Regions from separate parts of the Erwinia sp. INIA01 genome, predicted to be linked through region 1. Evidence: predicted binding sites of a transcription regulator. Region 1 holds the regulator's gene; each other region holds the start of a gene.
The links. The regulator Fur, encoded in region 1, represses iron uptake genes when iron is present. The targets are predictions, from matches to a motif close to ATAATAATGAGAACNACTATCAA.
Positions count from the first base shown of each region.

Region 2: fhuE (ferric-rhodotorulic acid/ferric-coprogen receptor FhuE) is a predicted target of Fur. The motif match lies at 1,361-1,383, and genes of this name have one in related genera.
Region 3: OMR58_RS15845 (siderophore-interacting protein) is a predicted target of Fur. The motif match lies at 1,260-1,282, and genes of this name have one in related genera.

Region 1 covers NZ_JAPDNC010000012.1:32,552-35,834, reverse strand. Annotated here, with positions in the region: gene mtr (tryptophan permease) at 1-1,118, shown strand, start outside; gene fur (ferric iron uptake transcriptional regulator) at 1,175-1,618, opposite strand; gene fldA (flavodoxin FldA) at 2,013-2,543, opposite strand; gene ybfE (LexA regulated protein) at 2,689-2,970, opposite strand; gene ybfF (esterase) at 3,117-3,283, opposite strand, start outside.
Region 2 covers NZ_JAPDNC010000010.1:100,904-104,186, reverse strand. Annotated here, with positions in the region: gene fhuE (ferric-rhodotorulic acid/ferric-coprogen receptor FhuE) at 1-1,328, opposite strand, end outside; gene OMR58_RS18040 (MFS transporter) at 1,531-2,667, opposite strand; gene leuE (leucine efflux protein LeuE) at 2,950-3,283, opposite strand, start outside.
Region 3 covers NZ_JAPDNC010000008.1:236,451-239,733, forward strand. Annotated here, with positions in the region: gene OMR58_RS15835 (ABC transporter ATP-binding protein) at 1-18, shown strand, start outside; gene OMR58_RS15840 (GNAT family N-acetyltransferase) at 21-1,148, opposite strand; gene OMR58_RS15845 (siderophore-interacting protein) at 1,353-2,258, shown strand; gene OMR58_RS15850 (LysR family transcriptional regulator) at 2,267-3,169, opposite strand.

The sequences.
Region 1 (3,283 bases):
CGTCAGCATTACTGATTATCACCTGGTTCTGCATGTTGCTTTCCGGGTTGCTGTTTTTGGAGGCCAGTCTGCATTATCCGGCCGGTTCCAGCTTCGACACGATCACTCGCGATTTGTTGGGACGGGGCTGGAATCTGATTAACGGTCTGTCCGTCGCCTTTGTTCTGGGGATACTGACCTATGCCTATATCTCCGCCAGTGGAGCGATTATCCAGCATACGCTGAGCCAGCTATCATTGCCGGTTTCTGCCCGCAGCGCTGGGTTCGCTTTTACGCTACTGGTAGCGCTGTTTATCTGGCTGGGTACGGCAATGGTCAGTCGTATGACGCTGATTTTTCTCGGCGCGAAAGTGATTACGTTTTTGATTATCTTTGGCGGACTGCTGTGGCATATCGAACCGGTGAAACTGCTGGACAGTCATGGGGAGGAAAGCCACTACCTGCGCTATCTGTGGATGGTGATCCCATTTTGCCTCGCTTCATTTGGCTATCACGGTAATATCGCCGGGCTGGTCAGCTACTATCAAAAGAACGGCAGCCGGGTTTGTCGCTGTCTGGTGTTTGGCACACTGCTGGCACTGGTGATCTACTTTATCTGGATTATTGGCACGATGGGCAATATCCCGCGCCACGAATTCAAAGCGATTGCAGCACAGGGCGGAAATATCGACGTGCTGGTCGCCGCACTGTCGGGTGTGCTGCACAGCCCCTATCTGAATCTGCTGCTGGATATCTTCTCGAACTTTGCCGTCGCCTGTTCATTCCTCGGTGTCAGTCTGGGGTTCTTCGACTATCTTGCCGATCTGTTTAAGTTTGATCGTTCAGCCTTCGGTCGGTTAAAAACGACGGTGGTCACCTTTATTCTTCCGCTGACGGCGGCGATGATCTGGCCAAACGGCTTTCTTGTGGCGATTGGTTATGCCGGGCTGGCGGCTACGCTGTGGGCGGTGATCACTCCGGCAATGCTGGCGAGAAAGGCCCGACAACGTTTCACCAACGCTGCCTGGCAGGTGAGAGGAGGGACGGCACCGATCGTTCTGGTGCTGATCTTCGGCGCGGTGAATGCGCTGGTTTCCATACTTTCGTACTGGAACGTCCTGCCGGTCTATGCCGGATAACGCGCAAAAAAAACCGGTGGGCATAGCCACCGGTTTCATACTGATTTCAGAACGGATTACTCGTCGTGCAGCGTATCGTCTTCGCGGCAGTCGCCCTTAGAGCAATGGCCATAGAGATACAGGCTGTGATTGCTCAGCTTGATTCCGTGGCGAGTCGCGATTTCACGCTGACGTGCTTCGATATACTCGTCGCGGAATTCAATAACTTTACCGCAGTCCAGGCAGATCAGATGATCGTGGTGGTGCTGCTGAGTCAGTTCGAAAACGGATTTACCGCCTTCAAAGTTATGACGGGTAACGATCCCTGCGTCATCAAACTGGTTAAGCACGCGGTAGACCGTGGCTAAACCGATTTCTTCGCCCATATCAATCAGGCGCTTATACAAGTCTTCCGCACTGACGTGATGGCCTTCTGGTTCCTGAAGCACTTCCAGAATTTTCAGTCGTGGAAGCGTGACTTTCAGGCCGGCCTTCTTTAATGCGGTATTGTTGTCAGTCATGCGGATATTGTCCTGTTACTTTGCTAGTCACTTAGTGGCTGAAAAGCCCTGAACATCGGTTGACGCTAGAGTTGGATGCGTCACAGTATAGAACTCATACATCGAAATGAAAACAACAAGGAATGCCTGATACCACTATTGGATGTAAGGATTAATGTCATTACGTCCAGTGAGGCCTGCGTCCAAATCTTACAAAGTTAACATTTCGCTCTATCTCACTCCGCCGCACGGCGATCGCAAAAGATCGTTTAGAGAGGCTGAAGGATGAGAAAGCGGGTAACCGATAGGGTTATTGTACATTTTTACAGGTGGAAGTTACAAATACGTATCTATTACTTCTATAGGAAAAATCACTGGCCTGATGTGAGATGTCTCTCACATCAGGCCGTTTAGCTTAGGCTTCGATGATTTCTTTCAACTGAAGTTCATCAAAAATTTGCTTAACCCACTTATCAACGCGCTCGTTGGTCAGTTCTGGCTGACGATCTTCGTCAATCGCCAGACCCAGGAAGTGGTTGTCATCCGCCAGGCCTTTAGAAGCTTCGAAATTGTAGCCTTCGGTCGGCCACTGGCCCACCAGGATCGCACCGTTTGGTTCAATGATGTCGCGGATAGTGCCCATCGCATCGCAGAAGTATTCTGAGTAGTCTTCCTGATCGCCACAGCCGAACAGGGCTACCAGCTTACCGTTGAAGTCGATCTCTTCCAGCGTAGGGAAAAAGTCATCCCAGTCACACTGGGCTTCACCGTAATACCAGGTGGGAATGCCCAGCAGCAGAATGTCGAAGGCTTCAAGGTCTTCTTTGCTGCTTTTGGCAATATCACGAACTTCTGCAACGTCTTTACCCAGCTGTTTCTGGATCATCTTTGCAATGTTTTCCGTATTGCCTGTATCGCTGCCAAAGAAAATGCCTACGATTGCCATGAGTTTAATAACCTCTTGAATCTTAATGATATGGTGGCTGCCAAAATTTTTGCAGATAGCCGTAATAATAGCAGACCGCCGTCAATGGATAAATGAGTAATCCTGCGGCATTTGTCGCTTTGTGCGTTGATAGCACGCGGTGTATTCAGGACTGAAGGTGTTTTAACTGGTTTAGCAACATCTCTTCAATCAGTTCACTGCGGCTCATATTGCGCGCTTCGGCCAGTTGGTTAAGTGCGTCAACGGCTTCACTGTTCATTTTCAGCTCGACACGCTTAAGCCCGCGAACTTTATCGCGTTTAAGCTGATTACGTTTATTGATGCGCAGCTGCTCATCACGCGTCAGCGGATTAGTTTTCGGTCGTCCCGGGCGACGTTCATCTGCGAACAGATCGATCGTTGTGCGGTCCGTGTTCTCTTTTGCCATAGATTAGTGATACTGAAAGGCTGGATTTCTGATGTGTCAGGCCGTTATCCGCCGTAAAAATCACCAGCGGAAAAATGTCAGCGCGCATCATACCCCAGTGAAAGTGATGACGACAATGTTTTAACAACATAGGGAAATAATTGTTTTTACAGCACAAAAAATCGACGAATTGCGCGTAAAACTGCATCAGGTTTTTCAGCGTGAACCCAGTGACCGGCCCCGGCCACAACATGCGCCCGCGCCTGAGGAAACTGTGCCAGCAGTGCGTCACGATATTCATCGGCCAGGTAGGGTGAACGCTCGCCGCGAATGA
Region 2 (3,283 bases), on a different contig from region 1:
TACCAGTCACCCCATTCTGGCTCCTGCGCGCTGCCGTCCCAGCTGTTAAAATCGCCCATCTGGTCATAATCCAGCGAGCCATCGGCGCTGTAGGTGGCATTATGCTGGCGGCTGTAGCTGACGCCTGCAACCAGTTCATGCTGGCGACCGGCCAGTTCAAACGGACCACTGGCGTAGGTATCCACTGACTCCAGCTTGCGCTTGCCGCGATCCTGGCTACCGAAGCCGGACACGCCCTGACCGGTGGTCACATCAGGGAATTCCATCACGTACAGCAGTTTATCGTTAAAGGTTTCTTCCGCGTGGGTGGCATTAACGCGGAACGACCAGCCGTTATCAAAGTTATGGCTGACGTTGGCAAAAATTTTACGCGAATCGGTGCTGTAGCGCGTCCAGTCTGCCGCCGGGTTGGTACTACGGTTAAAGTGGGTGCGTGAACCGTCGCTGTACCAGGTCGGCAGACCGCCCCAGGTTGGATTGCCGGTATTACTCTGCTGATAATCGTAGCCGAGCGACAGGGTAGTGTTGTCGGTGACGTCGGCATCAATCACGCCATACAGGAACTTTTTGGTTTTGTGGTAGCGATCCAGCCAGCTGTCCTGATCCTGATAACCGGCTACGATTCTGCCACGCACCGTGCCGGCTTCGTTAAGCGGGGAGGAGACATCGGCCACATAGCGCTGCTTGTCCCAGCTGCCATAGCTGGCAGTGAGATTACCGGTAACCTCTTTGCTGTCCGCATGCTTACGTACCATATTCACCGAGGCACCCGGGCTGCCAGCGCCGGTCATCAGCCCGGTCGCACCGCGCACGATTTCAATGCGGTCATAGATTGCGGTGTCTTCAGCGGCATCGCCGTAGTTCCAGGTATCGCTGACCGAGGTAGGAATATCGTCATAGGTGTAGCTGCTGATCTGGAAACCTCGGGCGAAATAGGCTGACCGTTCGCTGTCGATCAGTTCGGTGGCGATACCGGTGGCGTTATCCAGCACGTCGCCCACCGATTGCAGATCCTGATCCTGAAAGCGCTGTTTCGTCACCACGCTAAGCGACTGCGGTACGTCACGCGGTGCCAGCAGCATTTTCGTGCCGGCATGGGTGGTTTTCACCTGATAGTCCTGTTCTTCGCTGGCATCGCCATCGTCTGCCGTCGCCGTTACCACCAGGTCCTGCTGCGCTTTATCCTTTTGCGACGGGGCCGTTGAATCTGCTGCGTGCGCCGGGTGGGTCAGCGTATGAATCGCCAGCGCCAGCAGTGAAACGGTAAAAGTATGTTTAACAACCGATGCGCGCTTAGCGACACCGTTTTCCCTGCCAACAAAAGACATAAAAGCATTCCTCATGCGGAATAGTGGTTTAAATGATTATGATAATCATTTTTCTTTGCAGGCTCATTGTAAAGATTTCATTGTCTTGTGTAAAAAAATATAAAACATTAGATTTCAATGAATTAAAAGACAGTTAAACGAAAACATGCGCCGCACAATGGATGCCAGTGTAAGGACCCGGATCTGTGGAGTCGGCAAGACATCAAGGATGATTAATTCGCTGATTTCTCTGCAACATTACGATGAAAATCGGAAACAGTAGCGCCGCCACGGCAGCGATGATTAACAGCCTTTCAAGATGCCAGGCTGCCCCGTCTTCCCCAAGCAGCAGCGGAACCAAAAAGAATGCAACGGTGGTAGCGAGGTGCATTAATGACGTTTGTAGTGCCACAAATTGGGCACGCTGCCCCTCGGAGGGATACGAAATGGTGACCGCCGATGACACCACCAGACGACTATAGGATGCGGCGAGAAACAGGACAATAAACAGTCCAGACAGCGGGGAACCGGACGCAGCCATGCCGAGACTGAGCAGAAAAATAAGCGTAGAACTAACGGCCAGTTGTCGTGTATTAAAGTGCACCAACAGTTTCCCGGTTATTTTGGTGGCCAGCAGGCCTGCAATGCCTCCGGCAAGAAACACCCAGGGTAACAGCGGCAGTGCCAGCCCCATCTGCCGTGTCAACAACGGAACCAGAATCGGAATAATCAGCATCGGACTGAACTGCACCAGGGCATTTGCTGAGGCAAAGAGCAGTGTATTTTTACTTAACGTCAGCGGAGCAGGAGCATACCCAATCGACGTCTCCGCGGGAACGAAAAGGGTAACAAGTGGAATCGCAAGCAGGCACAGCAGGCCTATGGCGTTCAGTGAAAGATGCCAGCCGAAATGGGTACAAATCAGTAATATCAGCGGCATTCCAGCAATGCTTACCATCGAAAACGCGGCAATGACCGTCGCCAGCATCTTCCCACGCATATCGGGTGGGGTTTGATTGATCAGCAGACCGATGGCGACACCCATCGTTGTACCGCCAAGCATACCGGCTAAGAACCGGAGTATCAGCAGCACGCCGAAACTCTGCGTTAGCGTGGCCATGACCGTCAACGTGCCCAGCAACGCCATATTCAGCATTAAAAAACGTTTTTTATTCACCCGACCCAGCCAGTAAAAAGCGGAGAAGCCGGAAATAACTGCACCTGCGGTATACAAACCCGAGACATAACCTGAGTAAGAGACAGGGACGGCGAAATCAATCGCCATAAATGCGAACAGTGGATTAAAAACCATATATTCCAGCGCATTAGCAAACTGAACAAGTGCGATAACCAGTGCCATATGGCGCAGTTGACGGAGATGAGGATTCGACATGGCAGATAACCTGAGTTGAAAGAAGAACCCAGCTTAATCTCTATCAATAATGATTATTAGCCGCTGAAAATTAATCATTGCATTATCAAAAATGGGATAATGAACGCAAGGTTATTACCCGGATGGCGCACGATGTCGCTCGAATTTATACCGTTGAAATTAGCAAAACGAATTCAATTTATGCCAGGCGAGAACCCGGTTTACTGATAATCGGGGAGGGGAAGCGGGCCACTAAGGGCCCGTATATTCTCAGGCAGAAAGCGTCGCCAGACGGGCAGCGAAGCCCATAAACAGCAGTGCAATAATACCGTTTCCAGCGCGCGAGACATTCTGACGCTGGCGGAAAAATGTTGCCATCGCTGCGCCGCCAAATATCAGCAGGGAGAGATAAATAAAGCTGAAGGCTTCCAGAATAGCCGCCAGCAGGAAATAGGACAGGCCGGTATGTGCATAGTTATAATCAATAAACTGCACGAAAAATGAGATATAAAAAAGAATGGCTTTAGGGTTGGTCAGGCTGAGAGTCAGCGACTTTCTGAAAACATTTTCCTGACTAAGGCTGACCGTTTCGCTGCGATGACTT
Region 3 (3,283 bases), on a different contig from region 1:
TTCGTCGGTGAACAGTAGCGCTATCCGGCGTTAAGCCGGTACGGCAGCGCGTCGCGGGCTTCCTCAGCCCAGGCGCGCACGCCGTCGCGCTCCTGCTGCAGAAAATCCGCCACGGCGTCATGCAGGCCGCCGTGGCGCAGCAGGTGCCAGGATTCTGTCAGTACCGGTTCAAAACCGCGTATCAGCTTGTGCTCCCCCTGTGCCCCGGCGTCAAAGCGCTGTAGTCCGTTATCGATCGCATATTCCATCCCTTGGTAGAAACAGGTTTCAAAGTGCAGGTGGTTGAACTCCGCCAGGCAGCCCCAGTAGCGGCCGTAGAAGGTGCTGCCGTCGACCAGGCTCAGCGCCATAGCCACCGGCTGGTGGTGCTGGCTGGCGATGGTGATGCGCAGCGCTTCCGGCATGCGTTCCGCCAGCAGGCTGAAAAACTGGCGGGTGAGATAGGGCTGGCGGCCGCGAACGAAGTAGGTGTTGGCGTAACAGGTGTAAACAAAATCCCACTGGGCTTCGCTCAGTTCGTGCCCCTGATACCAGCAAAATTCAATGTCCTGCTGGCGTACGCCTTCGCGCTCTTTGCGCAGCTGTTTACGCTTGCGCGAGGTCAGCACGTCGAGAAAATCCTGAAAATCGCGGTAGCCGCGATTGTGCCAGTGATACTGGCAACCGAGGCGCGGCAGCCAGCGGCCGTCCTCCGCCAGCCGATCGCCGAGCGCAGCGTCGTTAAAATTGATATGGCCGCTGTAAAAACCATGGGTGGCGAGAAATTCCGGCAGCGCCTGTAGCAGCCGGTCGGCTGCCTGCGCTTCGCCCAGCAGCCGCGCGCCGCCCACCGGACTGAACGGCACCGCCGACAGCCACTTGGGATAGTAGGGAATGCCCGCCCGCTGGCTGGCATCCGCCCAGGCGTGATCGAAGACGTATTCGCCCATGGAGTGCCGTTTGCCGTAGCCCGGCATTGCCGCCAGCACGCGGTCACCCTCGCGCCACAGCACATGCTGCGGCTGCCAGCCGCTGCGCCCGCCGACCGAGCCGCTCTCTTCCAGCGCGCTGAGGAAAGCGTGGCGCATAAAGGGCTGGTCGTTGGGGGCCAGGGCATCCCACTGACTGGCCGGGATATCGGCCAGCTGCGTCAGAAGGCTTAACGACATCGATACACTCCACGATAAAGAAAAACCTTACGTTGAACGCTTTCGCGACGGAGATCAACGCCTTCCGCCCGGGTGGCACACGCGGATAAATGAAGCTGGATACGGATTGGGGTAATACGCATTCTCATTATCATTTGCCTTTGCTATTCTTGCTGCCCTTATGTGCGGCACGCGCGCACGGCTTTCGGTTAACAAGGTGGATCTATGGCTGCTCAGAGTTATCGCTTATTCAATGTCGTACTGGCGCGCAAGCAGGTACTGTCTCCTTCGATGCTGTGCTGCGTGTTTAGCGGTGAGGAAGTGCGCCAGATGAAGATGGATGCGCCGGACCAGCGCATCAAGCTGCTGCTGCCACCGCCAAGCGGCAAACACTTTGAGCCGGTCGATAACGGCCTGACTTGGTGGGAGAACATGGGCAAGCTGGCGGTGGAAGATCGCCCGATCATGCGCACCTATACCATTCGCCACGTTAACGCCGACGCCGAGGTGCCGGAGATGGAAGTGGAATTCGTGATGCACGGCACCGAAGGCCCGGCATCGGCCTGGGCGCTGAACGCGCAGCCGGGCGACGCGATGCAAATCGCCGCGCCGAACCGCGAATACGGTCAGGACAGCGGCGGCTACGAATGGAATCCGCACGAGCAGGTGAAGCAGGGGCTGGTGGTGGCGGATGAAACCGCGCTACCGGCGGCGAAGGCGATCCTTGAGCAGCTCTCCAGCTGGCAGAACCCGCCGCAGTTACAGGTGTTCCTGGAAGTACCCGAGCGTGGCGACTGCGTCGATCTCAGCCAGTACGCCTTTGCCGATATTCACTGGCTGCCGCGTGACGCCAGCGGAGCCAGCTACGGTGAGGCATTGCTGAGCGCGGTGCGTGAGCACGTGCGCCTGCCGGACAGTGCGCTGGCGCGAGAAGATCTGCGCGAAGAGGCCGAAGGGCAGCTGGTGTGGGATCGCGCCGACCACGACGACGTGCGCTTCCACGGCTGGGTGGCGGCTGAATCGAGCGCGGTGAAGCACCTGCGCCGCTACCTGATCGGCGAGCGCGGCCTGGCTCAGGACTGCATCAGCTTTATGGCCTACTGGAGCCGTGGCCCGCGCCGCAAAGGCTGAGTGCCGGGTCAGTTCTCCATCAGTACCGGGCAGGCTTCTTTCAGCGTGTTATAGAACCAGGTCTTGGCGGTGATGTCGCCGATCTCGGTATGGCCGTAGAGATAAACCTCCAGATTCGGCAGCTGGAACGGCAGTTCGACAATGCGCCCGTTGCCGCGCGCGGCATAGATTTTCGCCGCGCTGAGCGGAATGGTCACCAGCAGCTCGCTGCTGGCGATAATCTCGCCCAGCGCGGTAAAGTGCGGCACCTCCAGCGCGATGCGCCGCTCAAAGCCATACTCCTTAATTTGCGCCTCCACCATATGATGCCCGCTGATGGTCGACACGATAATGTGCTGCTCGGCCAGATAGTCATGCAGCGTCAGCTCGCCGCCGATGCGCGGATGCTGGTTATTCACCAGGCAGACGTAGCGCTCATCCATAATTCTGTCGCGCTGGGCAATCGGTGAAATGCTTTCGTTGCGGCTGCACAGCGTGGCATCCACTTTCCCGGTCAGTAGCCATTCATCAATGCGCATCATCTCGATCGGCAGCACTTCCAGCTGCACATTCGGTGCCAGCTCTCGCAGATGTTTAACCAGCCTTGGCAGCAGCAGCTGCTCGCCGAGGTCGGAGAGTGCGAGGCTAAATTTGTGAAAAGATGTTTCCGGAGAGAAGCTGCGGGTATCCGCCACGGCGGTTTCAATCCCACTGAGCGACTGCTTAAAAACCTTATACAGATGGCTGGCAACCGGCGTCGGCAGCATCCCTTTTCGGCTACGTTTAAACAGCTCGTTATCCGTCGCAGACCGCAGCCGGGCTAGCGCATAGCTAGCAGAAGGCTGCGTGATGAACAGCCGATCGGCAGCACCGCTGACGCTGCGGGTTTCATAAATGGCGATGAAAACCCGAACCAGATTAAGATCCATCATAGGGTTATATAGTTCCTGTCTATATCAGCAGATTCAAATTATCTATTTGAGCTATTTTAAACTTGCTAATAACATCCTTTCTACTTTTTATTGATATGTTCCGTTAATTTTTGC